One region of the Desertibacillus haloalkaliphilus genome, then DNA from elsewhere that is predicted to be linked to it. Evidence: riboswitches for the same ligand, from Rfam matches in the RefSeq annotation. Region 1 holds a riboswitch; each other region holds the start of a gene.
The links. Region 1 has a riboswitch for cyclic di-GMP ahead of KH400_RS00415 (type II secretion system protein). Riboswitches for the same ligand answer to the same signal wherever they lie in the genome.

Region 1 (3,283 bases):
CGCGTACGCACGACGCCAGGCAGTGTATGATTTTTATTTTCAACCATTCGAACGACGTAATCGTTGATCGTTAGACTAATCGTTTTTTTATTCGCTTTAAACGTAAACATTGCTACGGTCTCTCCTTTGTCGTCAAACCCTCGAATCAGCTTATCCTCTCTGTTCAGGAAGCCCGTCTGGGTCCCTAAAACGGAAAAGCCTAGGATAAGCACCTAGGCCTTTTGTTACATGGTAATAATCTTATTTCAGTATAAACGATATGACCTTCTAGTGGTAGAGCACTGCTGTCAAAAACAATTAGAGAAATTGTACATACCAATGCCAAAGGCTTTCCCCGAAGAAATAAATGACAAGCGCACCGATCGCAATAAAAGGACCAAAAGGGATGGGATTTTTACGCTTCACTTTTCCTGTCATCATCATTATTCCCCCAACAACAGCACCGATAAACGTTGCAGCAAACAATGTTAACAGCACGTCACGCGTCCCGAGTATGAACCCGAGCACAGCAAAAAGCTTAACATCCCCGCCCCCCATACCACCACGGCTGACGATGGCAATCAAATAGAGAAGTCCGCCACCTACAAAAAAACCAACAATCCCGTCCCACCATGGCTCATGTGGAATAAGCACAGTGATTGGAATGAAAACGATAAAGAAAAACAATAAAATTTTATTTGGTATAAGCATCTTATGTAAGTCAGAAATCGTAATGATGACCAGTAACGAAATGAGAAGGAGTGCAATTAATAACTCACTCGTCCAGCCAACGAGCACGGCTGCGACTAAAAACAAACACGCCGTTAGCCCTTCAAATAACGGATACTTGATAGACACCTTCGTCCCGCAGCCTTTACACGTTCCTCGCTGAAATAGATACGATAGCACCGGAATCAACTCAGATGCTGATAAGGTACGCTGACAGCGCGGACAATGCGAGCGCGGCTTGACAATTGATTCGCCATCAGCAACACGAATACCGACAACATTGTAAAAAGAGCCAAGGACAAGGCCGAGGATGAATATATAAATATAAAGGATCGTTTCCATGAGATCAGTCCTTATTTAAAAATAGAGTGGAAACTAGTTTATTAGGTTCCCACTCTATTTTTGTAACGTCTTTAACTTTCTGTTTGCCTATTCTTCCAGACCTTCTAGATAATCGATAATTTCTTGTTCAGTAACAAGACCGTCAACATCATTTATTTCATCTAAATCAGCTACATCATGCCCATCAATCGTCCAATCAGCTTCCGTACGAGCAACAGTAATCCCTACATCATCCAAGTCTACACCATCAATATAACGTGTAAGTTCATCATTATCACAACCGTCGTTATCAGCACAATCCCTATTTGCCTCAGCACTACTAGCTGCATATAGCTTAGCACCTGAGATAATATTTAACGCATCAGAGGCGGTTGCACGATCATCCGTATCCCCAATTATATTCCCAATCGCCGGCACAGCAATCGCTGCGATGATTCCTAAAATAACAACAACGGCTAACAGTTCGATCAACGTTAGACCGCGTTGATCCTTTAATAATTTCATTCGTTTGATCATTCTTCTCTCTCCTTTGTTTTCTAAAATCATTACAACGTTCTATAAAAAAGACCAATTTTATATTGCATCGCAAAACAAAATTGGTCGGTTGCACTAATCGCTCCGGGTTATCCAAGTGCCCAAATGAAGATAACCGTTCTTTGCGTCCCTTTTTATCATCGTCGTTTTTACCTAGGAAAACACGACTACTTTGTTTCCTACCTAGAATTTTATACCATAGAATAGACCAATTGTATAGCTATTTTTTAAAAAGCGTTAAAAATTTCAAACATTGGTAACATAATCGCTAAGACGATTGTCCCGACGATGCCGGCTAATAACACAATCATTAATGGTTCGATTAACGATTTTAGAGAATCGACACTTCGTTCTACCTCATCTTCATAAAAGTCCGCCACTTTTGCGAGCATTAAATCTAAGGATCCCGTCTCTTCACCGATTTGCACCATTTGTGATACGAGTGGTGGAAAGACCCAGCTATCTTCAAGTGGCTGTGCTAATGAATTCCCCTTTTCAAGGCTATCTCTCGCTTCAAAAATCACCTTTCCAAGCACCGGATGATCGACGACCTTTTCAACGATCGTTAATGCTTGCAGGATCGGTACCGAGCTTGCAAACAATGATGAGAGCGTACGCGTCATTCTTGCGACAGCCGCTTTCTGTAATAGTTTCCCGAACAGCGGAGTTTTTAAACTGATATAGCCGATCCAATAACTGACACGTTCATCTCGTTTTTGTAAAAGAATGATGCCTATAACAATTAGGGCGATTACTAAAATCAACAGCCACCAATACGCTTGGACGAAGTCACTTGCGTCTAGGACGAAGACTGTAATTGCAGGCAGCTGGGCGTCGAATTGGGCAAACATATCAACAAACGTTGGTACGACAGAAGCTAATAAAAACATCACAACCCCGACCGTCACTAGCCCGATCGCAATTGGATAGCTCATCGCTGATTGAATTTTCTTTTTGAGTTGGAATTGCTTTTCAAAATAAGTGGCTAGCCGGTCGAGCGTTTCATCCAAATTCCCACTCGCTTCACCAGCCTTCATCATGTTCACAAACATTGATGGGAAGACTTTGCGATGCTTTTCCACCGCAGCAGAGATCGCTGTACCTTTTTGTAAATCTTCGTCCATTTGCTGAAGGACTTTTTTTAATGCTTTACTTTCTGTTTGCTTCGCTAAGATTCTCGTCGCATCAATAATCGTAATCCCCGCTCGTATTAACGTCGCGAACTGGCGGCAGTAAATGACGAAGTCCTGGCTTTTGACGGGATTTCCGATCGTGATGTCTTGCTTCCATATGCTTGGCTGCGTTTCAACGATCTCAATTGGCATCAGGTTCATTTCCCTTAACATTTGGACAGCCTGATTTTTAGAGCGGCTTTCTATGGTGCCTTTCTTCCGTTGACCACGACGGTTCTTTCCAATGTATTTGTACGTTGGCATCTTACACTTCACCGTCGCCTAAATATTGTGTAGCAATGTCAGCTGAAATCCGCTTTTGGTCACGAAGTTGCTTGATCGCCATTTCAAGTGTGTGCATGCCTTGGGCTCGGCTCGTTTGCATCACACTTTTAATTTGATGGTTTTTCTCATTACGGATCAGATTCGCCACTGATGGCTGATTAACGAGCACTTCTGTCGCAGCTACTCGGCCTTTCCCATCTGCTGCTGGAAATAAGCGCTGGGCGACGATGCCAACGAGAGTC
Region 2 (3,283 bases), on a different contig from region 1:
TGAAGCAAGAAATCTGAAGCAGCCTTAACATTGTCATAAAAGAAGACGCGATCCCAAGGAACGACTACATGATCAAAGACAAGGATTGTATCCATTTCCTCATATTTAGAACTGAGTGGATGGTTAAAAGAAGAATCGCCACCAACGAAAGATTCTCTACATATAAATTTTAAACCTTTTGTATTCGAAGGAATGGAAAAGGCAAATGCTTCATCTGCCTCAAAGAATAGCTTTGGTGCACTAAAAACAAGCACTTCATCAGTTAAGCCCCCTTGTGTAGCGAGGAGACGTGCCCCTTTAATGATTAATCCGTCGTTATTTTTGTCAACGACTTTGGCGGAGGTTGGTTCTTGAGAAGATTCAATATAGGCCTGGGAACGATTAACTTGTGGAGTAATGAATGTATGTGTGAATGAAAGGTCCTCTTCTCTAGCTAATTCATAAAGGGAAAGGATGTTTTCCGGGAAGCAATTCTCTCGACTTTCTAAAAGAGGCGTTGACGAGGCAAAGCTCATAAGCACTGTATTCATATAGTCGGGGGATCTTCCCATCATACCGCCTGTATGTCTTGCCCAATGTTCCATCATTTTACGCCTTTTCAGTAGATCTTCCTTCGATTTTGGTTGTAAGAAAGAAAGTCCAATAGGGTCATTCGTTTTTGGTGATAAAAAGGTCATCTCGTCTTTTATGTTGGTTTTCGTTTGGAGGTCATAAAGGGATGCTTTTGTATGAAGCAATCCACTAAAGGCGGGGTGTTCAGAGATCTTTCCTTTTACGCGTTCTCCATCTAACCAAATTTCGGGATTTAGCTGATTTAAGCGGTTGATATAATCCTTACCGTTAATAACTCCCATCGTACCACTCCCTAAGCACAATAAAAATTCAAGAAGTTCGTAGAGTATCGCTGTTATTTTATGAGGTTATAGGTTCGTCCGGTTCCATATTTTTATCTACGAAAATAACTTCCCTTTTTGTCGAAATAGTATTATTATTAGGGAGTAGTACTAATGTAGTATGTATATGAAAATCGGGTCGATCGCAAAGTAGATCTATGTTCCCTTACATTTATTCAACCGGTTATTTAATGTCATCGATAATGGCAAACCTAGCGAAAGTTAGGGGCGCAAAGCCACGGGCCTAAAGTTGCTTACTATGGTCGCCGGGTTACCGAAAGAATTGGAATGCAAGTAAGAGGATTATTATTACATTCATTACGTGATCGTTATGGCTATAGTCGAGTTACTTTAACAGCTATCTTTCTTTTAGAGGGACTTTGTCATGATCGTGAAGTAATCTTTTGTATAAATAAATCTTTACCCGTCCACCTTTCTTTTGGTGGGCTTTTTTATGTGTCTAGCTCAGGCGCCATCGGCCCGAGGTCACTTCGGTCAGTCAAGAAGAAGCAAAGAAACGCTTCTGCTTGCCAGCCCTGCAGTGCTGGTCGCCGATAAGCGGGTGTCTTGCGCCTTTCGGAATTATATAGAAAAAATCGATGCCAGCATGGTGGTAAGTAGATAATAAATGAACTGTAAGATGTAAGTTTTAGTGATCGAGTTTTAAGGAATTCATTGAAAGGAGTGATAGGTATGAAAAGTCTAAAGTTGAAAATCTTAGGTGGTTTTGGTTTAGTACTTTTAACTGTATTGATTATGGCAATATTCGGCTATGTTGGGATGTCGAACTATACCGATGATGTTAGACAAATGGTAGAAGAGGAATATGAGTTATTAAAAGCAGCCGAAGAAATGAAACATAACGTTACATACCGTGTTGTAACAGCACGTGGATATATTTTATATGGAGATCCTACACTGGTTGAGGAATTTGAGGAACTGACAGAGTATTCAATTGCTACTCAAGAAATGTTAATAGAAACCTTAGGAAATGATCCTGAATATGCCGATGCGATTGCAACTGCCGATGAAAGAACGGCAAGGTGGAGAACGTTAATAACAGATGAAGTCGTTCCTACCTTTGATGATCACGACGGGGTTTATGGAAACGGGAACCCAGATCAATACTCGCATACATTTAAAAGACCATCATTTGAAGAAACTATCGATATTATGGAAGAGTTCTGCACGATTTATGCTATTGAAGCTATTGAAGCCTGGCAAGAAATATTTGATTTGCAAGATGCTAAAATTGTAGAGCTTGAAAAAGAGTTAATCGATAGTGGACAACTGTTACAGTGGATATTTATTGCTATTTCAGGGGCCGCGATTCTTATTGCTGTAACGGCAGCGTTAATTATTTCGAACATGATTGTTAGACCTATCTCCTCGGCTGCAACACGTTTAGAGGATGTTGCTAATGGGAATTTGACTGGCGAACCATTAGCTGTTCAATCTAAAGATGAAGTTGGAAGGCTAACAGAAAGTTTAAATCAAATGGTAGAAAATTTAAGAGGACTCGTGGGTGAAGTTGAAAGTTCGTCTAGAACTCTCGCCGCCTCCTCAGACCATATGGCTGCTTCGAGTGATGAGATTACCAATGCAATACATAGTATTTCTGGAAATGCTCAGGTCGTGGCAAAGGATGCTGAAAAAGGAAATGCGACAATGTTGGAAGTATCAGAAACATTACTAGAGCTGTCATCATTGATTCAAATTGCTAAAGAAAAATCATTTTCCTCTGCTGATAATTCTAAGATTACTTATAAAACAGCAGAACGTGGTAAAGAGACTGTTCGAGAAGCTGTTGAATGTATGGAAAATATCAAAATATCAACCGATGAAACTGAGCAGTTTATTGAAACATTAAATGAATTCACAAAAGAGATTAAAACGATTACAGAGATGATAACTAATATTTCGCAACAAACGAACTTACTATCACTTAATGCTTCTATTGAAGCAGCTCGCGCTGGGGAAGCAGGGAAAGGCTTTGCCGTTGTTGCTGACGAAGTGCAGAAGTTAGCTGAACAGTCTAGTAAAGGGGCAACAAAAGTTGCGGACTTGATTTCACAAATTTCTAACAGTACAGATGATGCAGTTCGAGCAATTAAAGATAGTAAATCACAAGTTGATCGAGGTACTTCAATTGTAGGTGAATGTGGGGATTCATTAGAAGAAATACTTCAAGCGGTAAGGAAAACTGTGAATGATATCGAAAGTATTTCGGAAGTTGCAAGTGAAGAAATTGCTTCTTCTGAAAAAATCGTTGAACTCATTGATAGCCTAGCAACTGGTATAGAAAATACTTCTGTTAATGCCCAAGAAACATCAACATCGTCCGATGATACAAAGTCATCAATGGAGTCTGTTGCATCGGTCGCAAATGA
Region 3 (3,283 bases), on a different contig from region 1:
GCTTGCTTTGTTTCACTTTTGCCACCATTCGGTACAGATCCGATGACCTCTCCAGTCGCTGGGTTCGTTACTTTGATACGGTCTAAATCCGCTCCAATCCATTCCCCATTGCAATACATATTTTTATCAATCAATGTCCTCCATCCCTTCTTTTAAAAATTGATAGCCATAAGATCAAGTTCAATTAATGTTTTTCAATGGCTACACTCGCTGCGTGCTTGCTAGCGAAAAACACTCCTAACAAGCTTTTAAAAAGCTGCAGCGATTCCGCTCATTGCTTCAATGTCTGTTCAAACGAGAAAACATCCTTTTTGAACAGACTCTATAAGAAACTATTCCCGACTCTCGTCCCGAATTCCTCTTCATAGTGTCAATGAAACTACAAAATTGAGTATCACTTGAACACCAAAGTAGTTAACACTTAAAAAACGTTATTAACTGAGTTATGTAGTTAATTTGGACTATTAACCCTCTCTGTTTTATGTGTCTTTTTTACTAAAAATTAGTTGATTTATTTTGAAGATTCACTTAAAATAAAGACAGTTCACAACCTGACGCTTCTTGTCGGATAAAGAGATGTGAACATCCCCCGTATACAGCCTCCATATGTTTACATACTCCCCTTTACTAACGCTGTATACATTCAAGTTGCATGTTCGATTAGAAGTTAGAAGAGTTTTATCCCTCCTGCAACTACAATGACTAATCCTGTAACTTGTTGAAGCGGTTCATTTGTAACGGACGAAACTTAGATAGGTCAGATACTCCCTGTTTATGACTACATAATGAACCTACTAGCCAAATCCAATACAACTGAGTCGTTTTTTTGTTGTAAAAAAGTAAAAAAAATAGACCACATTGGGTCAATGTTTGTCTGCTATGATTCCATTTGCTCCCCGTGGATACTTTCCCCATTTCCATTACGCCCTAACCGCTTCTATTAATCATGGTTAACTACGATAAACGTCCTACGATCATTGAATTTGATCGTAGGACGTTTATCAATTTTATCTGCCGACTATAATTGTTGTTTTACATTTTCTAGGCGTTCAACTGCCGTTTCATACTTCATATCAATATGGGTGACGAGATTAAATATCATATGTTGGCTTGAGTCACTTCTCATATAATAAAACACGGTTGGCTTTTCATGCTTAAGAACCGCCATTAATTCTGCGGTAGGTAGTGTCACTTTTTTCGGTTTAATCCGCAAAAAATAGACGACGAAATTTTTGAATTTTGGCACTGAGGTACGATTATCTGGAAGATCGTTAATTAACGTTTCAAATTTATCTAATGCATGTTTTAACTCTAAGTCTGATTGGTTCAATTCTCTCGACTCCTTCTATTGCTATCTTACTTTCACTAAAGGAGTTGTCGTTTCTGCTTGGCAGCTGGCTAACATTGGCTTCACTCGCCTTTAGTTCCTTTAGCTTTGCGTCCTTACCTTTCAATAAGTTTGCCTTTTTCGGTTATTGTAGAATTATATCGAAAGTTGTCGGATGAGTAAATATCTATTCTTATAAAATAAAAAAAGGATAGGGGGGGCTGATATAAGCTCCTCCCTATCCTTCCCGAGTTACTCTTCTACTATTTCTTTTTATCAAAAAACACACCATCAGCGGTCGGTCCATCGTACGGATTTTCATATTTCATGCCGGTTTTCTTTTTCTGTTTCAATCCGTTGATATCGGTCTGAATTTGCTGTTTCAGCTGCGCAAGTCTCGTATTAATGCGCTTATTCAACTTGATAATTTCAGCCCCAAGCTTTTTCTCCGCTTCTGTGTAATCACCAGGTAACTCCTTCATTAGCTCTTCACGCTTATCGAGAAAGTCATCGACCTTTTCGATATAAGACTCGCGCGCCTCTTCATCAGGGAACGGTTGCTGCAAGTGATCATAAAATTGCTTGGAAACGATGTAGAGCTTCTTGACGGCAGACACTACGCTTGCTCCCCAGCACCGTGACGGTTTTGACGATCGATTTTAATGACTTCTTTCCACGTATCACGGAATTGCTCAACAAAAGTTTCAGCCTGCGAAAGCGCCTCAAGGTCATTTTTCACATTCGCTTCAACGAGTTGATTTAAAATGAAGTCATACATCCGCAGCATATTTTGAGCGACTTCTGTATCGGTTTTTAACGTAATCATCAACTCACGAATGATGTTTTGTGCTTTTGTTAAATTCGTGTTACGCGCTTCAATGTCATTTTCGTTGATCGCTGTTTTCGCTTGGCGAATAAACTTCAAACAACCATTATAAAGCTTCAACGTCAACTCCCCAGGCGAAACGGTGTTCATCGCTTTTTGCTGATAACTTGCGTATGGGTTTGCATTTGCTTGCTTCGTCGTGCTTGCCGTTTGCCCAACTTGGGTTTGTTGTTGTGCTGCTGGGCGCGTTGCTTGTTGCGACGATGTTGCGCTCGTTTGTGGTGTTGCTGTCGGTTGCTGCGGTCTTGCTACCGGCTGTGCCTGACTTGTGGCACCATCTTTTTTTGGGGCATTGGGTTTCATTTGCTTCCGATATGCCTCATACGGATTATTCATTGCCAATTGTGACACCCTTTCTATAAAACGATTTATCTATCGAATGACCTCTACGATCTATTATAGAGCTTGTTTAAAAAGTGTTTGCAATGGCTCCACTCATTGCCTCAAGTCTGTTCAAACGGGGGGAAAACACCCCTTTTTGAACAGACTCTTATAATGAAAACTTTTATTGTTACATGTAACATTCGTGTGAAACGAGCCTACCACATACCGTTCCCCATAAACGAGAACAGCTGATCCGCTTGTGCATTGGCACGTTGCATCGCTCGTTCCATCGCCGTAAATTGATTCCAATAACGCTCTTCGATTTGTTGTAAGCGTCGCTCGAAGTTGGAAATGCGGTCTTCTACTGAATTAATTTCACGTCCAATGGTAAACTGGTGATTGCCTCGACTATCATTCCCTGCTCGACTCTCTACGCTTCTAATTGTACTCGAAATGGTAGACCGTAAGCGACGTGCAATTCCTTTTTCACTATTTTCATTACCATTTGCCATGAACAGTTGATAGACCGAGTCAGGATCTTCTTCAAGAGCTGAACGTAATTTATTTTCATCAATTTCTAACATACCATTTTGACGGTAATCACTAGATGGGGAGATACCAATCTTCGATAAAAGGTTAAAATCTCCGTTGATCCCTTCACCACTCACCGTGTTGTAAACATCCATCCGAAACTGATTCAAGCCATTTCTTAACAGAGGATCGTTACGTAAAAGCCCACTTTGAGC

Region 2: another riboswitch for cyclic di-GMP. It lies ahead of KH400_RS07425 (methyl-accepting chemotaxis protein); the one in region 1 lies ahead of KH400_RS00415 (type II secretion system protein).
Region 3: another riboswitch for cyclic di-GMP. It lies ahead of KH400_RS18975 (hypothetical protein); the one in region 1 lies ahead of KH400_RS00415 (type II secretion system protein).

The regions. Positions count from the first base shown of each region.
Region 1 covers NZ_JAHPIV010000001.1:81,599-84,881, forward strand. The annotation lists gene pilM (type IV pilus biogenesis protein PilM) at 1-110, opposite strand, end outside; gene KH400_RS00410 (prepilin peptidase) at 298-1,050, opposite strand; gene KH400_RS00415 (type II secretion system protein) at 1,138-1,566, opposite strand; cyclic di-GMP riboswitch class II at 1,640-1,723, opposite strand; gene KH400_RS00420 (type II secretion system F family protein) at 1,812-3,020, opposite strand; gene KH400_RS00425 (type IV pilus twitching motility protein PilT) at 3,022-3,283, opposite strand, start outside.
Region 2 covers NZ_JAHPIV010000005.1:188,568-191,850, forward strand. The annotation lists gene hpaB (4-hydroxyphenylacetate 3-monooxygenase, oxygenase component) at 1-854, opposite strand, end outside; cyclic di-GMP riboswitch class I at 1,089-1,172, shown strand; gene KH400_RS07425 (methyl-accepting chemotaxis protein) at 1,587-3,283, shown strand, end outside.
Region 3 covers NZ_JAHPIV010000020.1:50,047-53,329, forward strand. The annotation lists gene KH400_RS18970 (NAD-dependent succinate-semialdehyde dehydrogenase) at 1-131, opposite strand, end outside; gene KH400_RS18975 (hypothetical protein) at 1,019-1,330, opposite strand; cyclic di-GMP riboswitch class I at 1,387-1,474, opposite strand; gene fliT (flagellar protein FliT) at 1,591-1,944, opposite strand; partial or broken gene fliS (flagellar export chaperone FliS) at 1,944-2,333, opposite strand; gene fliD (flagellar filament capping protein FliD) at 2,753-3,283, opposite strand, start outside.